Regions from separate parts of the Companilactobacillus pabuli genome, predicted to be linked through region 1. Evidence: predicted binding sites of a transcription regulator. Region 1 holds the regulator's gene; the other holds the start of a gene.
What was found. Region 1 encodes NrdR, which represses ribonucleotide reductase genes. Its sites were predicted from a motif close to ACACNATATATNGTGT; they were not measured.

Region 1 (3,439 bases):
GAAATGATTTTTGAAGCACCAAAAGCTGAAATTGAAACTCTTGAAAAATTAGTACCAAGTGTGATGGATTCAGCAGTCAAACTCGATGTTCCTTTGAAAGTAGAAACTGCTCACGGCAAAACTTGGTATGAAGCGAAATAGGTGATAAAATGCCAGAAATGCCAGAAGTAGAAACAGTTAGACGTGGATTGATTTCTCAAGTCAAAGGTCGAAAAATAACCCACGTTGAAATTCGATATCAAAATTTGATCACTGGGGATGTTAACCAGTTTGTTGAATTCGTAACTGGAGCAACAATCACTGATATTGGACGTCGAGCCAAATTTTTATTGATTCATTTGGATAATGGTTATACAATAATTAGTCATTTACGAATGGAAGGTCGTTATAAAATTTCTAGTGACCCTAGTGCAATTGATAAGCATTCTCACGCCATTTTTACGTTAGATAACGGACAAAAGATGATTTATAATGATGTTCGAAAATTTGGTCGAATGCAGCTTTGGAATACTGACGATTTAAGCAATAATAAATCGATTCAAAAACTAGGACCAGAGCCTTTATCAAAAGACTTTACTTTTGAAAATTTGAAGCCTAGAATTGTACGTCATCGTAAAGATATCAAGACCGTTTTGTTGGATCAATCGGTAATGAGTGGTTTGGGGAATATTTATGTTGATGAAGTTTTGTGGAAAGTAAAGATTCATCCAGAAACACTTGCTAGCCACTTAACCGATGAAGATATTCAAAAGATTATTGAAGTGTCTAATGAAGAGATGAAACAAGCTATTCAAGCTGGTGGATCAACAGTTCGTTCATACATCGATGCTAGTGGTCACAAAGGTAATATGCAAAATAGTTTGAAAGTCTATGGTAAAGAGGGGACACCTTGTCCAAGATGCGGAACAAAAATCAAGAAAATTAAAGTTGGCGGTCGTGGTACGCATTTTTGTCCAAAGTGTCAAGTAATCAAATGAGTAAAATATATGGATTAACTGGTGGAATTGCAGCTGGAAAATCAACCATTTTGGATTTTTTTAAGACTTATGGTTGTAAAGTTTACGATGCTGACCAAATTGCACGCCAAGTCGTTGAAGTTGGAAGCATTGGTTTAAAACAAATAGTCGAAAAGTTTGGTCAAGAAGTCTTGAATGCTGACGGGACTTTGAATCGTAAAAAATTGGCTGGAATCGTTTTTTCAGATAGCGAGCAACTGAAAAATCTGAATAACATTACTAGACCTTTGATTAAGAAACGAATTTTAAAAATAATTGCCGATACTAAGGCATCAGATGAGAAAAACATTTCAATTTTTGAGATTCCTTTGTTATTTGAAGGTGGATATCAGCAGTATTTTGACGGTATAATAACTATTTATGTTAGTGAAGAAGTACAGTTAAAACGTTTAATGAATAGAAATAATATAACCAGAGAAGTTGCTTTAAATAGAATTAATTCACAAATGTCGATGTCAGAAAAACGAGATCGAGCTGATTTTGTGATTGATAATTCGGGAGATTTAACCCATTTAGCAGATGAGTTTGATAAGTTGATATCGCAACTTTGATTTGGAAAAGAGGTTAGAATTTTGATTTGTCCACATTGTCATCATGATTCATCAAAAGTAATCGACAGTCGTCCTAGCGATGAGGGACGCGCCATTAGAAGACGTCGTGAGTGTGAATTTTGCGGCACTAGATTTACGACGTTTGAAAGACTTGAGAAAGCACCATTATTAGTAATTAAGAAAAATGGTAATCGTGAAGAATTCAGTCGTGAGAAATTATTGCGGGGAATCGTCCGTGCAGCCGAAAAACGTCCAGTTACCATGGATCAAATGAATGGAATTGTCGATAAGGTTGAAAATGAAATTAGATCAACTGGTGAGAGTGAAGTGCGCTCACAATTGATTGGTGAACATGTCATGAAGATTTTAGCCAAAGTTGACGATGTCACTTATATTCGTTTTGCCAGCGTTTATCGTGAATTTAAAGATATGAATAGTTTCATGAAAGAAGTTCAAGAAATGATGGCGAACGGAAAAAATATTGATAAGAAGTAAGGGGTGGGCGTGTGTCTAATAATTCAACCGATAGTTTTACACCCTTAGTGGGATATTGGTGCCTACCTAGTGGACGTCTCAATGATGAGGATCGTCACATTTTGACAGATTTATATTTACCAATTTTAGGTACAGAAGCATTTAGTCTGTATCTTTTGTTGTGGGAAAAATTACCTAATAAAGAATTGGTCACTCAACGTAAGCCACATGCAGAACTATTGAGTTTATTGAGTATTGACTTGAAAAGATTTTATGAGGCGCGTATCAAGTGTGAAGCTTTAGGACTGATTCGTACTTTTAGAAAAAAAGATGAGTTAGGGCCTTACTATGTCTATCAATTGTTTGAGCCTTTATCACCAGATGATTTCTTTAAAGACGATTTATTGAGTATTTTTTTATATGAGCAAATCGGCGATAAGAAATATCGTTTATTGGCTGATAAGTACAGTCATTCAGAGCGGATCTTGCAAAATTCTGATGAGATTACTAAAGATTTCTTGGAAGTTTTCAAATTGAATAATGACGATTTGATCAACACTCCTACGGATGTAGAAAATATTCGTAGTGAATTCTCGAAGACCGCTAAGACGCAAAAACCAGTGTTGAATGAAAATGATATTCAACCGCTTGATTGGGAATTGATTTCTGATCGAATTCAACAATCATTTAAGATCAGTCCAGATAATTTATTGGAAAATCAAGATTTGATTATCAATTTGCATGCGTTTTATGGCATCGATGAAATGACGATTATTGAATTTATCGGTAAAACTTGCGATATCGTCAATAATAAAATTGATCCTAATCGCTTGAAAAAGTCTATTCAGGATCGATTTGAGAAGAACGCTAATATATCTGCACGTCAACAACCAGAAACGGTTGAAAATAAAGACGATGAGACACATAACTTTAATCGTTCGGATCAATTGATTTTGCAACAAGCTAAGAAATTAACTCCAGCGGACTTTTTAGCCGCTCAGAAGCAAAAGAGTGGTGGTTTTGTTGGTAAAGTCGAAGCTAATGCTTTGCGAGATATGGCAATGAAGGCATATTTGCCATCTTCTGTTATAAATATTATGGTTTATTATATTTTACAAAGCGCATCAGTTTTATCGACACCATTTTTAGAGACCGTGGCAAATGACTGGAAACAAAACGGCGTTAAAACGCCAGAGCAAGCACTGCAAAGAATTACTGATTTTCAAAATCGGCCTCGTGGCAAACGACGTTATAACAATAAAAACCGTAAAGTCGAACAAGCAACTGATTGGTCGAAAGTTAAAGCTAAAATTCCTACAAATAAGCAACAAGACAATGGAGTTCAATTACAGGATAGATTAAAACGATTAAGAAATAAGGATAAATAACATGGAAAAT
Region 2 (3,439 bases), 890 kb from region 1:
AATAATTGAAACTGGTGCTTTGATACCATAACGGTCCATTGTTTCTTTAACTTGCTTACTAGGAGCAACTACTCCTGAAGCATTCTTTAAAAATAATCGTGTCATTTGCTTAACATGGTATGGCTTTAACAGATGTCCGTTCAATACATAATGTAAATAATCTTCATACATTGTGTGATATGTGTGAACAAATGGAATTTTGAGTTGTTTTGCAACAAATTTACCCATCATACCTAACGAGAATTCAGTTTGCGTGTGAATGATATCTAGTTTTAATTCTTTAGCTAAATCGACAGCATGAAACATTCCTCGAATTGCAATCCTTCTATCAGTAAAGGATATAAAGGGAACACTAGCCAAACGGAAAATATTTGGTTCAATCGTATTCTTAGGAACATTGGGATCAGTCGTCGTAAAAATATACACCGAATGACCTTTACGCTCCAAATCATTCTTCAAGGTCTGGATCGATGTAGCTACCCCACTAACTTGAGGGAAGTATGTATCGGTAAAAATTCCGATATTCATATAAACACATCTCCTCACAATACTTTATAAAGTAGATTATAACAAAAAAATGGAGGAATCACTTCCCCCATCCACGTCTTACCTTATTAATTTACTGAAACTTTGATTCTGCATCAAGAAATAGAATACTACTGCACCGATTGCGACTACGACCAACTCACCCAAGCCGACCGTGACGAAGTTAAGCCAAAATGGCAACTTCAAAATAAAATGAAGCTCTGCTCCAACAATAATCCCATTGACCACGGCACAAACAACTGGAACGGCCCATAAAAATTTGTTATCAGCAGGAATTCTAGTAATAATTAGACAAGCAATAGCAGTTGCCAAAGTTCCCAAAATCAAATCAGCTACTCCCAATGAAGCACTGAAAATATTAGAAACAAAACATCCCACGATCAACGACCAACTATACTTATGATTAAAAAATGGCAATAACATCAAAATCTCGGAAACACGGAATTGAATTTGACCATAAGAAAATGCTGAAATTCCTGGAGCAATCGTCACAGCTACGTACAAAGCTGCAATCAATGCTAATTGTGTAATATCTCTTGTTTTTAAATTACTCAAAGTAAAACCTCCACTGTTTTAATTTCATAGCAGGTTACCAGTGCAAACTGCCTTTAATAGGGTATCTTATTTTGCCTATACTAGCAAGCAACAAAAAAGCCCAGAAATTAATCTAGGCTGTTTAATTAACTAGTCTAAAGTACCACGAACGCGTAATTGTTCATCGATCAAATCAAGAACCTTTTGACGGTCTTCAGGATTTTCAACGAAGTCATACTTGTCCCCATCAATCTTCATCTTAGGACTGTAATCATAGTCATCATACCAACCATCATAACGTGAAAGCAAGTTGTGGTAGTATTCTGGCAAAGTTGGGTCTTGTTCTGGTTGTTCATATGAACGGCCACGTTTTTCGATACGGTGAATCATTGTGTCATATGAGATGTCCAAGTGAACTAACAAATCTGGAGCCTTTTTAGCAGCAGCGTATGGTAATTCTTGCATCATATTAGCCAATAATTCATCATAAACTTTTACTTCTTGTGGTGTAGCACGTCCCATATCAGCATTCATATGGAAGAATAGTGAATCTTCATAGATTGAACGGTCCAAAACGTTGTTATCTTGTACCATAGCTTTCTTGATTGATTCAAAACGTTTGTTTAAGAAGTAGATTTGCAATAAGAAAGCATACTTCTTAGGGTCTTTATAAAATAGTGGCAAAACTGGGTTATTATCAACTTGTTCATAGAAAGCCTCTGTTCCTAAATGTTCTGATAACACCGTAGCCAATGAACTCTTACCGGCTCCAATTGCGCCGCTCAATACGATCATCATTATTATCCTCCAATAAGTGAATTAAATTTATCTATTAGTTTAGTTTCTAAAAAAACAACATTCACTATAATATCACTTATATTCTAGATATTGTATAAATTTCTAAAATTTCACAAGATATGGTATTGATGAGAGCGGATAATGTCCCGTTCATCAGGCTTTATAAGCTCAAATTAATTTATTAATAATTTTCTTCACTACCCTGTTTTAAACATATTATTTCTTTTATAATTAATTATGTAATCTATAGAAAGGGGAAAAGAAATGGGGAAAAAATTACACACTTTTTTAGCTGCTTTTGTGGCTGCATTAGGACTAGTCGTCTTAGTCTTTGCTAGTCATCCTAGTGAAGCTCAAGCGGCTGATTATACTAGTTCTGACATGGTGACTGAGGCTTATATCACTGATCAAAACAAAACTTATAATTACACTAATTCAGTGGGTTTAACTTATAAGTTGAGTCATGAATCCATCAAAAAAGGTGACACCTTAACGATTGATTTGCCAGAAGAACTTTACATTAAAGAAGTTGGCGATCAATTTAGTGTTACAGACAATGACAATAATGTAATTGGAACTGGTATTTTAACAGAATCTGGTCAAATTAAAATTACCTTCACTGAAGATATCGATGATTTCAATGGGGAGTTAACGATTGATAAAGGTATTGGTATCAACAGTAGCAATACTGAAATTGGAAATAATACCGTAGCCTTTCCAACCGTTAATGGTGATCAAAACAGTACTTTGAAAATCAAGGAAAATTCTGAAAACGATATTTCCAAAAAAGGTACTTTGGGTAAGGATGAAAACGGCGATTCAATCATTACTTGGTCCATACTAGTTAACCGTAATGAATTAGATTTAAAGAACTTAGTCGTTAACGATTTAAATATTAGTTCTGGATTGGATTTTGTTGATGGTTCATTAACGATCAGAAAAGCTAGTTGGGTGGACAAAAACACTGGTTCCTATTCAAAAGGTTCTGATGTAACTAACAAATACCCAGTAACTTACGACAAAAATGGTATGCCTTCAACAATCAATTTTGGCGATACTGGTACACAAATGTTTGTTATCTCATTCCAAACAAAACTAGAAAATCCTAGTCAAGCTGAGGATGGAACTGTCTTTCATAACGAAGCCAGTATGACTGGTTCATATAATACGACTGGTAATAACCCAAACGAATTTGAAAGTAATACTTCAGCTGACGTTTCTGGAAAGACTAATTCAGGTAACGGTAGTGGTACTAAATATGGTTCAGTTGTTTTAACCAAAACTAGTGCCGATGAGAATAGTACTTTGATTCCTGGTGCCACTTACAGTCTTTACAGAAAAGATGCCAATAATGATACTTTGATTCAATCAGATTTAGTAACTGATGCAAATGGTCAAATTACAGTTGATAAATTACCAGCTGGTGACTATTACTTTGTTGAGACATCAACTCCAGATGGTTACCAACAAAATCCAAATGAAATTCCATTTACAATCACTGGTCAAACAACGACTGCTGTTCAAGTTGAGACTAAAGATGAACCTGTTGGCTCCAAAGAAG

Region 2: a site for NrdR is predicted at 1,989-2,004, ahead of G6534_RS02540 (deoxynucleoside kinase). Genes of this name have one in related genera too.

What each region holds. Positions count from the first base shown of each region.
Region 1 covers NZ_CP049366.1:1,430,457-1,433,895, reverse strand. The annotation lists gene polA (DNA polymerase I) at 1-141, shown strand, start outside; gene mutM (DNA-formamidopyrimidine glycosylase) at 159-977, shown strand; gene coaE (dephospho-CoA kinase) at 974-1,567, shown strand; gene nrdR (transcriptional regulator NrdR) at 1,589-2,062, shown strand; gene G6534_RS06990 (DnaD domain protein) at 2,074-3,429, shown strand; gene dnaI (primosomal protein DnaI) at 3,431-3,439, shown strand, end outside.
Region 2 covers NZ_CP049366.1:542,883-546,321, reverse strand. The annotation lists gene G6534_RS02550 (glycosyltransferase family 4 protein) at 1-528, opposite strand, end outside; gene G6534_RS02545 (QueT transporter family protein) at 607-1,101, opposite strand; gene G6534_RS02540 (deoxynucleoside kinase) at 1,231-1,875, opposite strand; gene G6534_RS02535 (LPXTG cell wall anchor domain-containing protein) at 2,143-3,439, shown strand, end outside.